One region of the Kitasatospora brasiliensis genome, then DNA from elsewhere that is predicted to be linked to it. Evidence: riboswitches for the same ligand, from Rfam matches in the RefSeq annotation. Region 1 holds a riboswitch; the other holds the start of a gene.
What was found. A riboswitch is a leader RNA that binds a small molecule or an ion and turns the genes downstream of it on or off. The one in region 1 is predicted to bind glycine.
Positions count from the first base shown of each region.

Region 2: another riboswitch for glycine. It lies ahead of gcvT (glycine cleavage system aminomethyltransferase GcvT); the one in region 1 lies ahead of gcvP (aminomethyl-transferring glycine dehydrogenase).

Region 1 covers NZ_JAUOOW010000004.1:124,703-132,382, forward strand. Annotated here, with positions in the region: gene QWJ13_RS16685 (DNA polymerase IV) at 1-94, shown strand, start outside; gene QWJ13_RS16690 (MFS transporter) at 258-1,754, opposite strand; gene QWJ13_RS16695 (PRC and DUF2382 domain-containing protein) at 1,942-2,979, opposite strand; glycine riboswitch at 3,213-3,316, shown strand; glycine riboswitch at 3,318-3,450, shown strand; gene gcvP (aminomethyl-transferring glycine dehydrogenase) at 3,555-6,455, shown strand; gene QWJ13_RS16705 (DUF5999 family protein) at 6,586-6,777, opposite strand; gene QWJ13_RS16710 (hypothetical protein) at 7,181-7,680, opposite strand, start outside.
Region 2 covers NZ_JAUOOW010000005.1:165,504-173,183, forward strand. Annotated here, with positions in the region: gene QWJ13_RS20350 (ABC transporter permease) at 1-9, opposite strand, end outside; gene QWJ13_RS20355 (ABC transporter substrate-binding protein) at 107-1,873, opposite strand; gene QWJ13_RS20360 (ABC transporter permease) at 1,965-2,954, opposite strand; gene QWJ13_RS20365 (enhanced serine sensitivity protein SseB C-terminal domain-containing protein) at 3,400-4,332, opposite strand; gene QWJ13_RS20370 (enhanced serine sensitivity protein SseB C-terminal domain-containing protein) at 4,448-5,242, opposite strand; glycine riboswitch at 5,468-5,572, shown strand; gene gcvT (glycine cleavage system aminomethyltransferase GcvT) at 5,803-6,921, shown strand; gene gcvH (glycine cleavage system protein GcvH) at 7,022-7,396, shown strand; gene glyA (serine hydroxymethyltransferase) at 7,483-7,680, shown strand, end outside.

The DNA of each region.
Region 1 (7,680 bases):
GGACGACCCGGCGCTCGAAGCGGCTCGGCCGCTGCCGCTGCGGCAGGTCCAGGGCGGGGAGGACGAGGAGCACGAGACGGGCCCGAGTGGCTGAGACGGACCCGGGTGGCTGAGGAAACGAAAGCGGCCCCACCCGGTGGGGGAGTACCGGGTGGGGCCGATCACCGTGCCGGCTCCGTACGTTCGTGATGCCCTCGCGACGTACGGAGGCCGGGTGCCCCGCGCCCTGTCCCTGAGCGCGGGGGCCGGACGCCTCGTCAGGCGTCGGTCTTGACCAGCTCGGGGCTGGAGCTCTGTTGGGCCGAGCCGCCGACGACGGTCGGGGCGGCGGCCGACTTGACGCCGCGGATCAGGAACGGGACGACGCCGGCGACGATGCAGACGACGGCCGCGGTCCAGAACGCGTGCTTGTAGGCGTCCAGGGTCGGGAAGGTGAACGGGATCTGCGGCGGCAGCTTCATGGTGTCGCCGGTCAGGATGGCGGCCATGACGGCGGTGCCGATCGCGCCGCCGACGGTGCGCAGCACGGCGTTCATGCCGTTGGCGATGCCGCTCTGCTCGGCCGGGACGGCGCCGTTGATGTAGGCCGGCATCGCGGAGAACGCGAGGCCGATGCCGAGGCCGAAGATCGCCGAGGCGGTGTAGATGTCGGCCTCGTGGCTGTGGCGTACGGCCAGGTAGGCCATCGCGACGGCGCCGAGGACGCCACCGAGGACCAGCGGCAGGCGCGGGCCGCGGCGGCCGATCAGCAGGGCGCCGAGCGGGGCGGCGACCATCGAGCCGAGGGCGGACGGCAGCAGCATGACGCCGGCGTGCAGCACGGTGGCGGTGAAGCCGTAGTGGGTCAGCTTCTCCGGGGTCTGGGCGAAGTTGCTGATGACCATGAACGAGCCGTACATGCCGAAGCCGATGAGCAGGCCGGCCAGGTTGGTGAAGGCGACGGCCGGGCGGGACATCATCTTCATGTCCACCAGCGGGTGCGCGACCTTGGACTCGATGATCACCCAGACCAGGGCGACCACGGCGGCGACGGCGAACAGGCCGAGGGTCTTGGTGGAGGTCCAGCCCCAGTGGTTGCCCTGGCTGACCGCGACCAGCAGCGCGGAGAGCCAGCCGGCCAGGGTGAGGGCGCCCAGCGGGTCGGCGCCGCCGTCCTTGTCGACGACCGGGTCGGACGGGACGCGGAAGGCGACCAGGGCGACCGCGAGCAGGCCGAAGAGGAGGCCCATCCAGAAGATCGACTTGTAGCTCCAGTGCTCCAGCAGGAGACCGGTGGCGACCAGGCCGAGGCCGGAGCCGACGCCCATCGAGGCGCTGATGGCGGCGACGCCGCCGGTGACCTTCTGCTTGGGCAGCTCGTCCCGGACGATGCTGATCGCCAGCGGCAGCACACCGCCGCCGGCGCCCTGGAGGACGCGGGCGACGACCAGCCAGGTGAAGGAGTGGGTGCTGACCGCCAGGGCCGAACCGGCGACCAGTCCGGCCAGCGAGATCAGCAGCATCGGCTTGCGGCCCCGGAGGTCGCCGAAGCGGCCCAGGAGGGGAGTCAGCACGGCTGCGGAGAGCAGGTTGGCGGTCATCAGCCAGGTGATGCTGGAGGCGGAGACGTCCAGTTCCTTGGCCAGCGACGGCAGGATCGGGACGACCGCGGTCTGCACCACGCTGAACGACAGCATCGCCAGGATGAGGGCCGGCAGGACCCGGGCGTTGCTCTGCTTCTCGGCCGCGGTGGTGGGCTGTGGTGCCTCACTCACGGTTGCTTCCTCCCGTACATAGTGAATGAACTGAAGTAACTTTGCAGGGGATACTTCAGAGTGTCAAATATCGAGTGGTTAAGCTTTGGCAAAGGGGAAGGGTCGGGTACGCGACAAGAGGTGCGGGGGTGTGGTGGCACGGCCAGGGCCCCGGACGGGTGTCCGGGGCCCTGGCCGTGGGGTGCCGTCAGGTGAGGTCGCGGGGGGTGTCGGTGGTCGGGTCGGTGGGGGAGGCGGGGGTGGTGGTGTCGTGGACTTCGATGTGCTCGCGGCGGACCTCCTCCCGGATCACCTCCTCGGTGGTGTAGCGCTCGACGACGAGGCGGACCCGTTCGACGGGGGCGAAGCGCTTGCGGATCACCGGGCGTTCCTCACGGAGAGTGACCTCCTCGACGGCCTCGGCGATCTCCTTGTCGGTGAGGCCCGCGCGCTCGGCCTCGCCGACCGGCATCCGCTCGACCCGGACGCGCTCATGCACCAGCGGGATGCGGCGCTCGACCTGTTCGGTCGTCACGTACCTGCGCAGCTTCGCGGTGCCGATGGTGTGCCACTCGGTGGTGATGTCCAGCCGTTCCTCACGGCAGGTGATCTCGACCGGGCTGCTGGTGGTCGCGGCGGCGGGCGTGGGAGCGGGTTGCGCCTGGTGCTTCGGCTCCACGATGGGGGCCGCGGCCGCGGGCGCCGCTGCGGCGGCCGGCGCGGGGGTACCGAGGGGTCGCAGGTCGGCCTCCGCGGCGGCGGGAGTGGCGGCGGCCGGGATCGGGGCGGGCTCGGCGTGGCGCTCGGCGGTGTGGAAGGTGAGCGACTTGGCGGGGGCCGCCGCGGTCGTCGCGGCGGCGGCCGCGGTGGTGCCGAAGTCGAGGTCCGGCTCCTTGGCGCGGCTCCCGGCCTCGCCGCTCGGGTGACCGTCCGCCGGGGTGTCGAGCCCGTAGTAGCGGTAGAGCTGGAGCTCCTGGGCGGGGGAGAGGTGCTGGCCGACGCCGAAGTCCGGCGACTCCTTGACCAGCGACTTGTCGTACGGCACCCGGAGCTCGTCGCCGGCGAACTCACTCGTGGTCAGCGGGACGAAGGCGTCCCGGCCGAAGATGCCGGTCCGGACCGCGGCCCACTCGGGCCGGCCGGTGGCGTCGTCCAGGTAGACCTCGTCGACCGTGCCGATCTTGTCTCCGTTGCGGTCGACGGCTCTGTGGCCGATGAGGTCCCGGGGGTCGATGTCGGTCTGCACGCTTTCCTCCAGTGCGCTGCCAGTGCGCTGAGCCGCGGAACTCCGCAGGAAGGCGGCCGGAGCACCCGTTCCGTCCGCCACTTCATACCAAAAGCCATGAATCGGGCGGACGCGACCGGAGTGCGCCGGACGGGCTGCGCACTGGACCGTCCGAGGGGACGCGCGTAGACCCCGAACGACCTGATGCACCGGTGATCGGGGGGCCTCCCGCTGGTACCCTGGGCGGCGACCGCAGAGCCCGCTCGGGAGAGTCTTCGATCACGAAAACCGCTGGTCGGAGCGCCGAAGGAGCAACTCCTCCCCGGAATCTCTCAGGCATCCGTACCGTGTGGGGTAGGTCACTCTGGAAAGCAGGGCAGGAGTGTCGGCACGGGAGCCGGCGATCACCACCCTCACCGACGGTGCAAGCCGGCGGAGCGCCCACAGCGCCCCGTGCGGGTGAAGCTCTCAGGTCCCGATGACAGAGGGGGAGGCCTGTCGGGTTCGTCCGTCCAGGCTGGTCCGTCGCCCGCAGGGGCGAAGGCCGGCCCACGTACGTGCCCCAGCCGGTCCGTGACCAGGAGGCCTCGACCACCATGAACGCCCAGCCGAACGCGGGACGCCCCACCAGCGCCTCGACCCTCACCGAGCTTGAGCTGGCCAGCCCCTTCGAGAACCGCCACATCGGCCCCGACGCGGCCGCGCAGGAGAAGATGCTGGCGTCCGTCGGCTACGGCTCGCTGGACGAACTCGCCGCCACCGCGGTGCCCGAGGCGATCCGTTCCATCACCGCCCTGGACCTGCCCGCGGGCCGGACCGAGGCCCAGGTCCTGGCCGAGCTGCGCGAGCTGGCCGGCCGCAACCAGGTGCTCCAGCCGATGATCGGCCTGGGCTACTACGGCACCTTCACCCCGCCGGTGATCCTGCGCAACGTCATGGAGAACCCGGCCTGGTACACGGCCTACACGCCGTACCAGCCGGAGATCTCGCAGGGCCGCCTGGAGGCGCTGCTCAACTTCCAGACCCTGGTCTCCGACCTGACCGGCCTGCCGACCTCCGGCTCCTCGCTGCTGGACGAGGGCACCGCCGCCGCCGAGGCGATGGCGCTGGCCCGCCGCGTCACCAAGGTCAAGGGCGGCGTCTTCCTGGTCGACGCCGAGACCCTGCCGCAGACCGTCGCGGTGATCAACACCCGTGCCGTGCCGACCGGCGTCGAGGTCGTCGTCGCCGACCTGTCCGAGGGCATCCCGGCCGAGATCGTCGAGCGCGGCGTCTTCGGCGTGCTGCTCCAGTACCCCGGCGCCACCGGTGTCGTGCGCGACCTCACCCCGGTGATCGAGCAGGCGCACGGCCTGGGCGCGATCGTCGCCGTCGCCGCCGACCTGCTCGCGCTGACCCTGCTCAAGTCCCCGGGCTCGCTGGGCGCCGACATCGCCTGCGGCACCTCGCAGCGCTTCGGCGTGCCGATGGGCTTCGGCGGCCCGCACGCCGGCTACCTGTCGGTGCGCTCCGAGTACGCCCGCTCGCTGCCCGGCCGCCTGGTCGGCGTCTCCGTCGACGCCGACGGCAACCGCGCCTACCGCCTGGCGCTCCAGACCCGCGAGCAGCACATCCGCCGCGAGAAGGCCACCAGCAACATCTGCACCGCCCAGGTGCTGCTCGCCGTGATGGCCTCGATGTACGCCGTCTACCACGGTCCGGACGGCCTGGCCGACATCGCCCGCCGCACCCACCGCTACGCCGCCGCCCTCGCCGAGGGCCTGCGGGCCGGCGGCGTCGAGCTGCTGCACGGCGAGTTCTTCGACACCGTCACCGCCGTCGTCCCGGGCCGCGCCGCCGAGATCGCCGCCGCCGCCCGCGCCAACGGCATCAACGTGTACCAGGACGGCGAGGACCGGATCTCGGTCTCCACCGACGAGACCACCACCCGCGAGCACCTGGCCGGCGTCTGGGCCGCGTTCGGCGTCGAGGGCGTGGAGATCGCCGAGAGCGCCGAGGCGCTGCCGGCCGCGCTGCTGCGCGAGGACGAGTACCTGACCCACCCGGTCTTCCACAGCCACCGCTCGGAGACCGCCATGCTGCGCTACCTGCGCCGCCTGTCGGACCGGGACTACGCGCTGGACCGCGGCATGATCCCGCTGGGCTCCTGCACCATGAAGCTCAACGCCACCACCGAGATGGAGGCGGTGACCTGGCCGGAGTTCGGCCAGCTGCACCCCTTCGCTCCGATCGACCAGGCCCAGGGCTTCCTGACCCTGATCCGCCAGCTGGAGCAGCAGCTGGTCGAGGTGACCGGCTACGACGCCGTGTCAATCCAGCCGAACGCGGGCTCGCAGGGCGAGCTGGCCGGTTTGCTGGCCGTGCGCGCCTACCACCACGCCAACGGCGACACCCAGCGCGACGTCTGCCTGATCCCGTCCTCGGCGCACGGCACCAACGCGGCCTCCGCGGTGATGGCGGGCATGCGCGTGGTCGTGGTGAAGACCCTGGTCGACGGCGACGTGGACGTCGAGGACCTGAAGGCCAAGATCGAGCAGAACCGCGACAACCTCGCCGTTCTGATGGTCACCTACCCGTCCACCCACGGCGTGTACGAGACCCAGATCACCGACATCTGCGCCCTGGTGCACGAGGCCGGCGGTCAGGTGTACGTGGACGGTGCCAACCTGAACGCCCTGGTCGGCCTGGCCAAGCCGGGCAAGTTCGGCGCGGACGTCTCGCACCTGAACCTGCACAAGACCTTCTGCATCCCGCACGGCGGCGGCGGCCCGGGCGTCGGCCCGGTCGCGGTGCGCGCCCACCTGGCGCCGCACCTGCCGAACCACCCGCTCCAGGCGGAGGCCGGCCCGGCCACCGGTGTCGGCCCGATCTCGGCCGCGCCGTGGGGCTCGGCGGCCATCCTGCCGATCTCCTGGGCGTACGTCCGGCTGATGGGCGGCGAGGGCCTCAAGCACGCGACCCAGGTCGCGGTGCTGAACGCCAACTACATCGCCAAGCGCCTGGCGCCGCACTTCCCGGTGCTCTACACCGGTCCGGGCGGGCTGGTCGCGCACGAGTGCATCATCGACCTGCGTCCGCTGACCAAGGAGACGGGCGTGACGGTGGACGACATCGCCAAGCGCCTGATCGACTACGGCTTCCACGCGCCGACGATGTCCTTCCCGGTGGCCGGCACGCTGATGATCGAGCCGACCGAGTCCGAGGACCTGTACGAGATCGACCGGTTCTGCGACGCGATGATCACCATCCGCGGCGAGATCGACAAGGTCGGCTCGGGCGAGTGGGCGGCCGAGGACAACCCGCTGCGCAACGCCCCGCACACCGCCGCCACGCTGGCCGGCGACTGGGCGCACGGCTACTCGCGGCAGGAGGCCGTCTTCCCGGCGGGCGTGAACCCGGCGGACAAGTACTGGCCGCCGGTGAGCCGGATCGACGGCGCGTACGGCGACCGCAACCTGGTCTGCTCCTGCCCGCCGCTGGACGAGTACGGCGTCTGACGGACCCCAGCGGTGACGCGGCAGGGCCCCGGCGGAGTTTCCGCCGGGGCCCTGCCCCTTCGTGCTGTTCTTCGTGCTGTTCCTGCTGTGGAGTCGGCGGCTGCCCCCGCCGTACGGTCGGACCGGGTGGTCAGGCCGCGTGGGCGACAGGGCGGCGCGGGGCGATCACCCGGCCGTCGGGCAGCAGTTCTCCGGTGTCCTCGAACACGACGACGCCGTTGCAGAGCAGGCTCCAGCCCTGCTCCGGGTGGCGGGCCACCGATTCGGCCGCCTCGCGGTCCTCGGACTCGGCCGACGGGCACTCAGGACGGTGCTGGCACATACGCGTACCCTCGCTTCGCTCTGCGATCCTCCCCGTGGGGCGGCCGCCGGAGGTGGTGCCGTCCGGGGCCGCCGCGGTAGTCGGATCCTGTCCGCGCGCCGACCAGGTGTGGACCGACGCTCAAGTGGGTAGGACAGGTGGTCCTTCCACGCTGGTTCCCAGTGTCGGCATCCGCGGACCCGCGCGCAGGGATTTCGTGACATGCGCCACAACTCCTGGGCAGAGATCACCCGTTCAGGTGGGGCCGACGGGGTGGGGTGCGCCAGTGGGCCAGCCGGGGCATGACCCGTTGGGGTCATGGCGGATGGCCCGGCCGGGTGGTCCCGTCCGGTGAGGTGTGCCGGGGGCATGGCCGGGGGCCGCCGGGCGGGTGGGCCCGGCGGCCCGTGGGGGTTGCGGCGGGTCAGGAGGAGCCGAGCAGCAGCGGTCGGGCGAGCGGGGCGCGGGCGAGCAGCGGCAGCAGTTCGGCGGCCGGGCTGGCGCGGTGCGCGGTGACGCCGAGCGGGGCCGGGGCCAGCGGGATCAGCAGGTCGCCGGAGGGCCCGGTGTCGGGGCTGTGCAGCCACAGCGCCGTGGCGTACTGGCCGGGGAAGGTCAGCAGTCGGGGCTGCCGGGGCGTCCGGGAGCTCTGGGCGAGCTGCCAGGCCTCGCGCAGCGCCCGGACCGTCGAGTCGAGGTACGGACCGGCGGTGAAGTGGGAGAAGGTGTGGCCCTCGGCACTCTGCACCACCTCGGCGGCGGCGGCCACCTCGGTGCCGTCCTTGATCAGGAAGCGCCATCCGGTGCGGCGGGCGGCCGGGAGCTCCGGGCGCGGGCCGTTCAGGACGTGCACCGCGAGCGGGTGGGCGGGGAGCAGGGGGCCGTTCGGATGGCGCAGCGCTGCGGCGGCGGGCTGGCGCAGCG
Region 2 (7,680 bases), on a different contig from region 1:
GGCAAACACAGTAGGGCGGCTCCGGCGGCCCGCCGCCGTCCGGGATCCTCCGGACGGCGGCGGGCGCCGCTGCCTTCACCTGCCTTCAGGGATGCGAGCCAGGCTCTTACTTGGTGGTGCCGATGTTCAGGTAGTCGTACTGACCGGAGAACGCCGACGTGGAGGCCAGGTTGGTGGCGTTGTTCGGGCGGTACAGGAAGACCTTGAAGTAGGTCAGCGGGACGTAGACCGCCGAGTCCATGACCTTCTTGTCGATGTCGGCGTAGATCTTCTCGCGGGCCGACTTGTCCGAGTTGGTGGCGGCGTCGTCGATCAGCTTGTCGACCGCCGGGTCCTGGAGCTGGCCCAGGTTGCTGTTGCCGGTGTCCTTGATCGCGCGACCGTCGACGATCTGCTGGAGGAAGCCGTAGCCGGTCGGCCAGTCGGCGCCCCACTGCATCATCATCAGACCGATGTTGTGGTCCGCCGCGAACTTCGGCGAACCGGCGTTGTCGGTCAGGTACTTGGACGACGGGTACTGCTGGATCTCGGCGTTGATGCCGACCTTCTTCAGCGCGGCCTGGATCGAGGTCGCCGCGGCGATCTCGGTGCCGCGCTCGGTGCGGGCCGAGATGACGGTGTTGAAGCCGCCCTCCTTGCCGCAGGCCTTCAGGGCGTCCTTGGCCTTGGCCTCGTCACCCTTGTTGTCCTTGGTCTCGAAGGTGTTGAAGTCCTGGTGGCCCGGGATGTCCGGCGGGAGCACCGTGTTGGCGATCTGGCCGCGGATCGGCCCGCCCAGCGCGGTCTGCACCGAGACCTTGTCGATCGCGTACTGGACGGCCTTGCGGCACTCGACGTTGTCGAACGGCGCGAGCTTGGAGTTGATCGCCATGTAGACCAGGCGGCCGCCGTAGGCGTTGTCCGTGTTGGCCTTGAGCTTCGGGTCCTGGAGGATCTGCGCCTGGGTCTGCGGGTCGACACCGAGGCCGCCGAGGTCGACCTGGGCGTTGCCGGCCAGCAGGTCCTTGTCGATGGTGGCCTGGTCGATGTTGAAGCGCAGCACGATCTTGTCGCCGAGCTGCTTGCGGATCGGGTCGCTGGCCTTGTCCCAGTTGGGGTTCGGCACCAGGACGGCCTGCTTGCCGTCCTCGTAGGACTCGAACTTGTAGGAGCCCGAGGAGGCCACGTGCTTGACGTAGTCGGCGCCGGTGTCCTTCGCCTGCGGGACGGGCGCGGTCTGCGGGGTGGCGACCAGGTAGTCGAAGTCCGCGAACGGGTGCTGGAGGTGGAAGACGATGGTGAGGTCGTCCGGCGTCTGGATCGAGTCCAGGCCGCCCTCCTTGTCCTTGTACGGACCCTGGTACGGCGTCGCGTTGTCGACCAGCAGGTTGCGGAAGTACGTCGGGCCGTTGGTGAGCACGTCCGTGAAGTTGGAGCGCTCGACGGCGTACTTGACGTCCTTCGAGGTGATCGGGGTGCCGTCGTCGTACTTCAGACCGGCGCGCAGCTTGTACGTCCAGGTCAGGCCGTCCGCGCTCGGCTGGCCCGCCGACTCGGCGAGGTCCGGGACGGTCTTGTTGCCCTCCTCGCCGGGCGCCGGGTTGAAGGTGATCAGCGAACGGGCGTACAGGCGCGAGAAGTTGTAGACGTACGCGTAGTAGGTGTTGCCCGGGTCGAGCGAGTCCGGGGTGCCCTTCATCTCGAAGGTGACCGTCCCGCCCTTCTTGTCCGAGGCGTTGACGATGCTCTTGGTGGCCGCGTTGGCGCCGGAGCCGCCCGCGGAGCCGGAGGACGACGCGTCGCCGCCGCTCTTCGACGAGCTGGTGCAACCGGTCACGACCAGGACCGCGGCGGCGGCCGCCGCGGTCAGGGCGACGGTACGGGACCTACGCATGGGTGAGATCAACCCCTTGGGGATGTGGAGGCGGTATGAGGGTCCTGGCGCGGGGCCAACGGGTGACGCGGCGCCAGTGGCTGACGCTGGGTCAGTTGTTCTTCGGGTCGAGGGCGTCGCGCAGGCCGTCGCCGAGCAGGTTGAAGGCGAGCACGGTGATGAAGATCGCCAGACCCGGGACCACCATGTACTGGGGGTCCACCTGGTAGTACCGGATCGCGTCCTGGAGCATGCCGCCCCAGGAGGCCTGCGGCGGCTGGATGCCGACGCCGAGGAAGCTCAGCCCGGCCTCGAAGAGGATGTTGGTCGGGATCAGCAGGGTCGAGTAGACCAGGATCGGACCGACCAGGTTCGGCAGCAGCTCCTTGAACAGGATGAACGGGCCGCGGGCGCCCAGGCTGCGGGCCGCGTGGACGAACTCCCGCTCGCGCAGCGACAGCGTCTGGCCGCGCACGATCCGGCCCATGTAGGGCCAGTTGAAGAAGCCGATCACGAAGATCAGCACCATGATGTGCAGCGGCAGGCCGTGCAGGCCGAACGCGCCGCCCTGGAGCGAGGTCGAGATCGCGATGGCGAAGAGCAGCAGCGGGAACGCCAGGAAGACGTCCATCACCCGGCTGATCAGGGTGTCCACCCAGCCGCCGTAGTAGCCGGCCATGATGCCGAGCACGGTGCCGATGGTGTTGGACAGGACGGTCGCGCCGAAGGCGACCAGCAGGGAGACCCAGGAGCCCTCGATGATGCGGGTGAGCAGGTCACGGCCCTGGAGCGGGTCCACGCCGAGCGGGTGGTCCAGGCTCATGCCGCCCCAGTCGCCGAGCGGCAGTCCACCGAGGTCGGCGTCCAGCAGGTCCTGGTGGAGGGCGTCCGGGTCGAGCCCGAACATCGACTCGATCGGCTTGGCCAGCACGGCGAGCAGGATCAGGACGATCACCACGACGCCGCCGGCGACGGCGGCCTTGTCCCGCTTGAAGCGGGTCCAGGCGATCTGCCCGAGGGAGCGGCCCTCGATCTTCTTGGCCGGGCCGGCGGCGGCGGGCGCCTCCGGTTCGTTCCCGGCGGTGGTCACGGATGCGGTCATGGTCAGTTGGTCCCCTCGCCGACGGTGGCCGGCCCACGGGTGCCGGCCGTCGGCTTCGGCGGTGCGGCTACGGACGTGCGGAGGTGCTTAGGAGGAGCGAGTGTTGACGGCAGCGCGTCGTGCACAGGCGCTGCCAACACGCGGGATGGGCTTCGCGCGGGCGGGCTGTCGGCGGCCGCGCTCACCTTTGTGGGGTTCGAGTACGCGCGGTGCGTTGCGCAGAACTCTCTGCCATCCGAACTGGCTTGCGCCAGCCCTGACAACCGACAGATGCCCAACTGTGATCTGCGCGCATGCACCTCGGCGATCTTCGGCATATGACTCTTCACATTGCTGTAACGATCATGTCAAGATGATCCGAGCACGTGCCGGAAAATTCGTCCGGAAAGCATCGAAGCCGACTCGACGGACAGTCAAGTCGGCTTCGGGGAATTGGTTTTGCGATTCAGCGCCCAGGGTACCCGGGCCACGGCCGCTGCGACGGCTGCTGCTGTTGCTGCCAGCCCGTCGCGGGCGGCTGGGTGCCGTAGGCGTAACCCGGCATCGACTGCCCCGGGTAGGCCGGCGGCGGCACCGGCGGGTACGGGCCGGTCGGCGGGCGGCCCGCCTCCCGGTCGAAGAACGGCCGCGCGTTGGCGCGCATCCACAGCGCCACCGGGTCGTACTCGTCCGACATCGCCACCGTGGACACCGCGAGCCCCTCCGGGGCCACCGCGATCGCCCGCTGCATCAGCGCCCGCACCGCCTCCACGGCCTGCGGCGAACTCTCGTACAGGTCAAGGCCGATGGCCAGGTACGACTCCCCCACCGCGGGCTGCACCCAGGCCCGGCGCAGCGCCCGTACCGCGCGCACCTCGGCGGCCTGGCGCTCCAGCAGCGCGAAGAACGGCTGGGCGTTCAGCTGCGGCTCGCTCAGCTTCAACGGCCCGGCGGGCAGCCGCTCCAGGCCCGCGGCGATCCGCCGCAGGTCCGCCCAGGGCACCCCGACGCCGCCGCCGGGCGCGTGCGGATTGAGCCACAGGCCCCAGCGGGTGCGGTACAGCGAGGCGGCGATCTCCCGGCCGGAGATGACCTCGTGGGCCCGGCCCCAGCCGGAGGAGGTCAGCTGCTCGGACGAGGTGACGGCCGGCGCGTAGCCGTGGCCGCTGATCTCCATGTTCCCGTACTGGGCGTCCGGGCTGCCCGGCGTGCCGTGCCACAGCAGCATCCAGACCTGGCCGTCCGCCAGCGCGTGCAGCAGGCGCTCGTACGCGTCGTAGCGCTCCGGCGCGACCTCGCGCAGGGCGCGCTCCAACGCGCCCGGGTCAGCTCCCGGGCGCCCGGCCGGTGCCTGGCCCCAGGGCCCCGGCACACCGCCCGCTCCTGCTCCCGCACTCATGCGCCCACCTCGCCGCGCCTCTTTCCTCGAACCCGCCGGCCCGTCGGCCGTCTGCACGCACCCTATGGCGCGGCACCGGCCACCGCCACGGCGACGTGCCTGTCATACGAACCGCTCAGGCCCTGGCGTAGAAGGGCATCACCCGGGTGAGCAGCCACTCGACCACCGGGTCGTCGGCGAGGTCGAGCAGTACGAGGTGGACGCCTCCGGGCAGCGGCGCGGTTCCCAGCGCTCGCCCGAGTGCCTCGTTCACCGCGGCCGGTTCGGCCGGGGCCGCCGGGTCCAACTGGACGCCCACGAACATCACCGTCGGCTCGCCCTCGATGCTGGCCAGCGCCCTACGGGCGGTCAACACCCCGGGCAGCGCCGTCAGTTCGGCCCGGCAGGCGGCCAGGAAGTGCTCCGGGTCCTCGCCCGGCACCGGCTCGCGCAGCGCCACCCGCCCGCCGGTCGGCGCCGCCGGGTCCTCCCAGCGCTCCTCGCGCGGCCCCCGGCGCAGCTCGGCGACCCCCTGCGGCGGCACCGGGATGCCCACCGCGGCCTCCGGGTTCACCGCGATGCCCACGCCCAGCGGCAGCCCGCGGGCGAACTCCCAGACCGGTGCGATCGCGAAGGCCATCCCCGGTGCGTGCCGGAGGAACACCTCCTGCGAGGAGAACACCGGGACGTACGGGTCGCCGCCCAGCTCGATGGTCGGCAGGTCCAGCGACTGCCCCTGCGGATCGGCCCCGGCCGGCAGCGGCACCCACACCTGACTGCGGGCCAGCACCTCGACCACCCGCGGGGTCGCGCCCGGATCGCCCAGGGCCGCGGTCAGCACCTGCTCCAGCTCGTTGGCCGGCCAGGAGCCGCCCGCCGGCGCCTCCTCCGGTCCGCCCCACCCCTGCTGCTGCTCCACCGGGTATCCCATGCGCCGCCGATTCCGCCCTCATGCCGGTCGGCCGCCCTCTGCTGCGCCGACGCGCAGCAGTCTAGGGCCCGGGGCTCCCGACGTTAGGGCTCCTGTTCGGGACCACGCCGTGTGAGCGGGCCTCATGTGACCGGGTCCCCTCTCCCCCTCGCTACCGGGGACGTGCCATGATGTGCGCGTCCGACGGCATGCGCCGCGGGCCCCCACAACTCCATACCGGCCGCTCGAACCCGCGCGGGAGAGCCCGGAATGCCCCGCCCGGGGCACAGCCGGCGCCGAAGGAGCAAGTCCTCCCCGGAATCTCTCAGGCACCCCTACCGCACGGGTTAGGCACATCTGGAAAGCGGCGCCCGGCCCTGTCGGACGCCCACCCACGGTGCAAGCCGCCATGCTGTCCCCCAAGCTGAAATCAGCTTCGGGCAGGCGGGCGGTGAAGCTCTCAGGTTCGACGACAGATGGGGAGACCCACGCCGCCGCATGCCCGCGCGCAGGGTCGGCCCCCGAGCGGGACCGGTCCGTCGCGTGCACCCCTGAGTGCCCCGACCGAGGAGTTCCTGGCCATGTCCCTCCGCCTGACCGCGCTCGACGCGCTGCACCGCAGCCTTGGCGCCACCATGACCGACTTCGCCGGCTGGGACATGCCGCTGCGCTACGGCAGCGAGCGCGAGGAGCACCTCGCCGTCCGTACCAAGGCCGGCCTGTTCGACCTTTCGCACATGGGCGAGATCACCGTCACCGGGCCGCAGGCCGGCGAGATGCTGGACCACGCGCTGGTCGGCTTCGTCTCCGCGCTGGGCGAGCTGCGCGCCCGCTACACCATGATCTGCGCCGAGGACGGCGGCATCCTGGACGACCTGATCGTCTACCGCCTGCGCGAGGACGCCTTCCTGGTCGTCGCCAACGCCTCCAACGCCCAGCTGGTCCTCGACGAGCTGATCGCCCGCGCCAAGGGCTTCGACGCCGTCGTCACCGACGACCGCGACACCTACGCGCTGATCGCCGTCCAGGGCCCGGAGGCCACCGGCATCCTGGCCGCGACCACCGACGCCGACCTGCCCGGCCTGAAGTACTACGCGATCCTCCCGGCCCAGGTGGCCGACCGCGACGTGCTGCTCGCCCGTACCGGCTACACCGGCGAGGACGGCTTCGAGATCTTCTGCCACCCGGTCGACGCCGAGCACGTCTGGCAGGCGCTGACCGCCGCCGGCGAGGGCCACGGCCTGGTCCCGTGCGGCCTGTCCTGCCGCGACACGCTGCGCCTGGAGGCCGGCATGCCGCTGTACGGGCACGAGCTGTCCACCGAGCTCACCCCGTTCGACGCCGGCCTGGGCCGGGTCGTCCGCTTCGACAAGACCACCAACGAGGGCGCCTTCGTCGGCCGCAAGGCGCTGGAGCAGGCCGCCGCGGCGGCCGAGGCCAACCCGCCGAAGAAGCTGGTCGGCCTGGTCTCCGAGGGCAAGCGGGTGCCGCGCGCCGAGTACACCGTGGTCTCCACCGAGGGCGAGCCGATCGGCCGGATCACCTCCGGCGCGCCGTCCCCGACCCTGGGCCGGCCGATCGCGATGGCCTACGTGGACGCCGCCCACGCCGAGCCCGGCACCACCGTCGCGGTGGACGTGCGCGGCAAGCACGAGCCCGTCCAGGTCGTCGCGCTGCCGTTCTACAAGCGCGCCCGCTGAGGCTCGCCGAAGCCCCCGATTTCCCATACCCGCACGTCGCGAGCCGTCCGAGCGGCGGCCCGCTTCGCCGTGCCCGCTTCCCATCCTGGAGAATGACGCCATGAGCAACCCCCAGCACCTTCAGTACACCAAGGAGCACGAGTGGCTGACCGCCGCCGAGGCCGGTGTCTCCACGGTCGGCATCACCGAGCACGCCGCCACCGCCCTGGGTGACATCGTCTACGTGCAGCTGCCGGCCGTCGGCGACACCGTGACCGCCGGCGAGACCTGTGGCGAGCTGGAGTCGACCAAGTCGGTCAGCGACCTGTTCTCCCCGGTGACCGGCGAGGTCGTCGAGATCAACGAGGACGTCGTCTCCGACCCGGCCATGGTGAACGCCGACCCGTTCGGCAACGCCTGGCTGATCAAGGTGCGCGTCGAGGCCACCGACACGCTGCTCAGCGCGGACGAGTACACCGCCTTCATCGGCGGCTGAGACACCTGACCGGGGCGGTCTCCGTTCGGCGGCCGCCCCGCCCCAGCCGCGGCCCCCTTTCCTCCTCCACCGGGAAGACCACCACCATGACGGTTCTCAACCAGTCCCTGCACGCCCTCGACCCGGAGATCGCCGCCGCGGTCGACGCCGAGCTGCACCGCCAGCAGACCACCCTGGAGATGATCGCCTCCGAGAACTTCGCCCCGGTGGCGGTCATGGAGGCCCAGGGCTCGGTTCTCACCAACAAGTACGCCGAGGGCTACCCCGGCCGCCGCTACTACGGC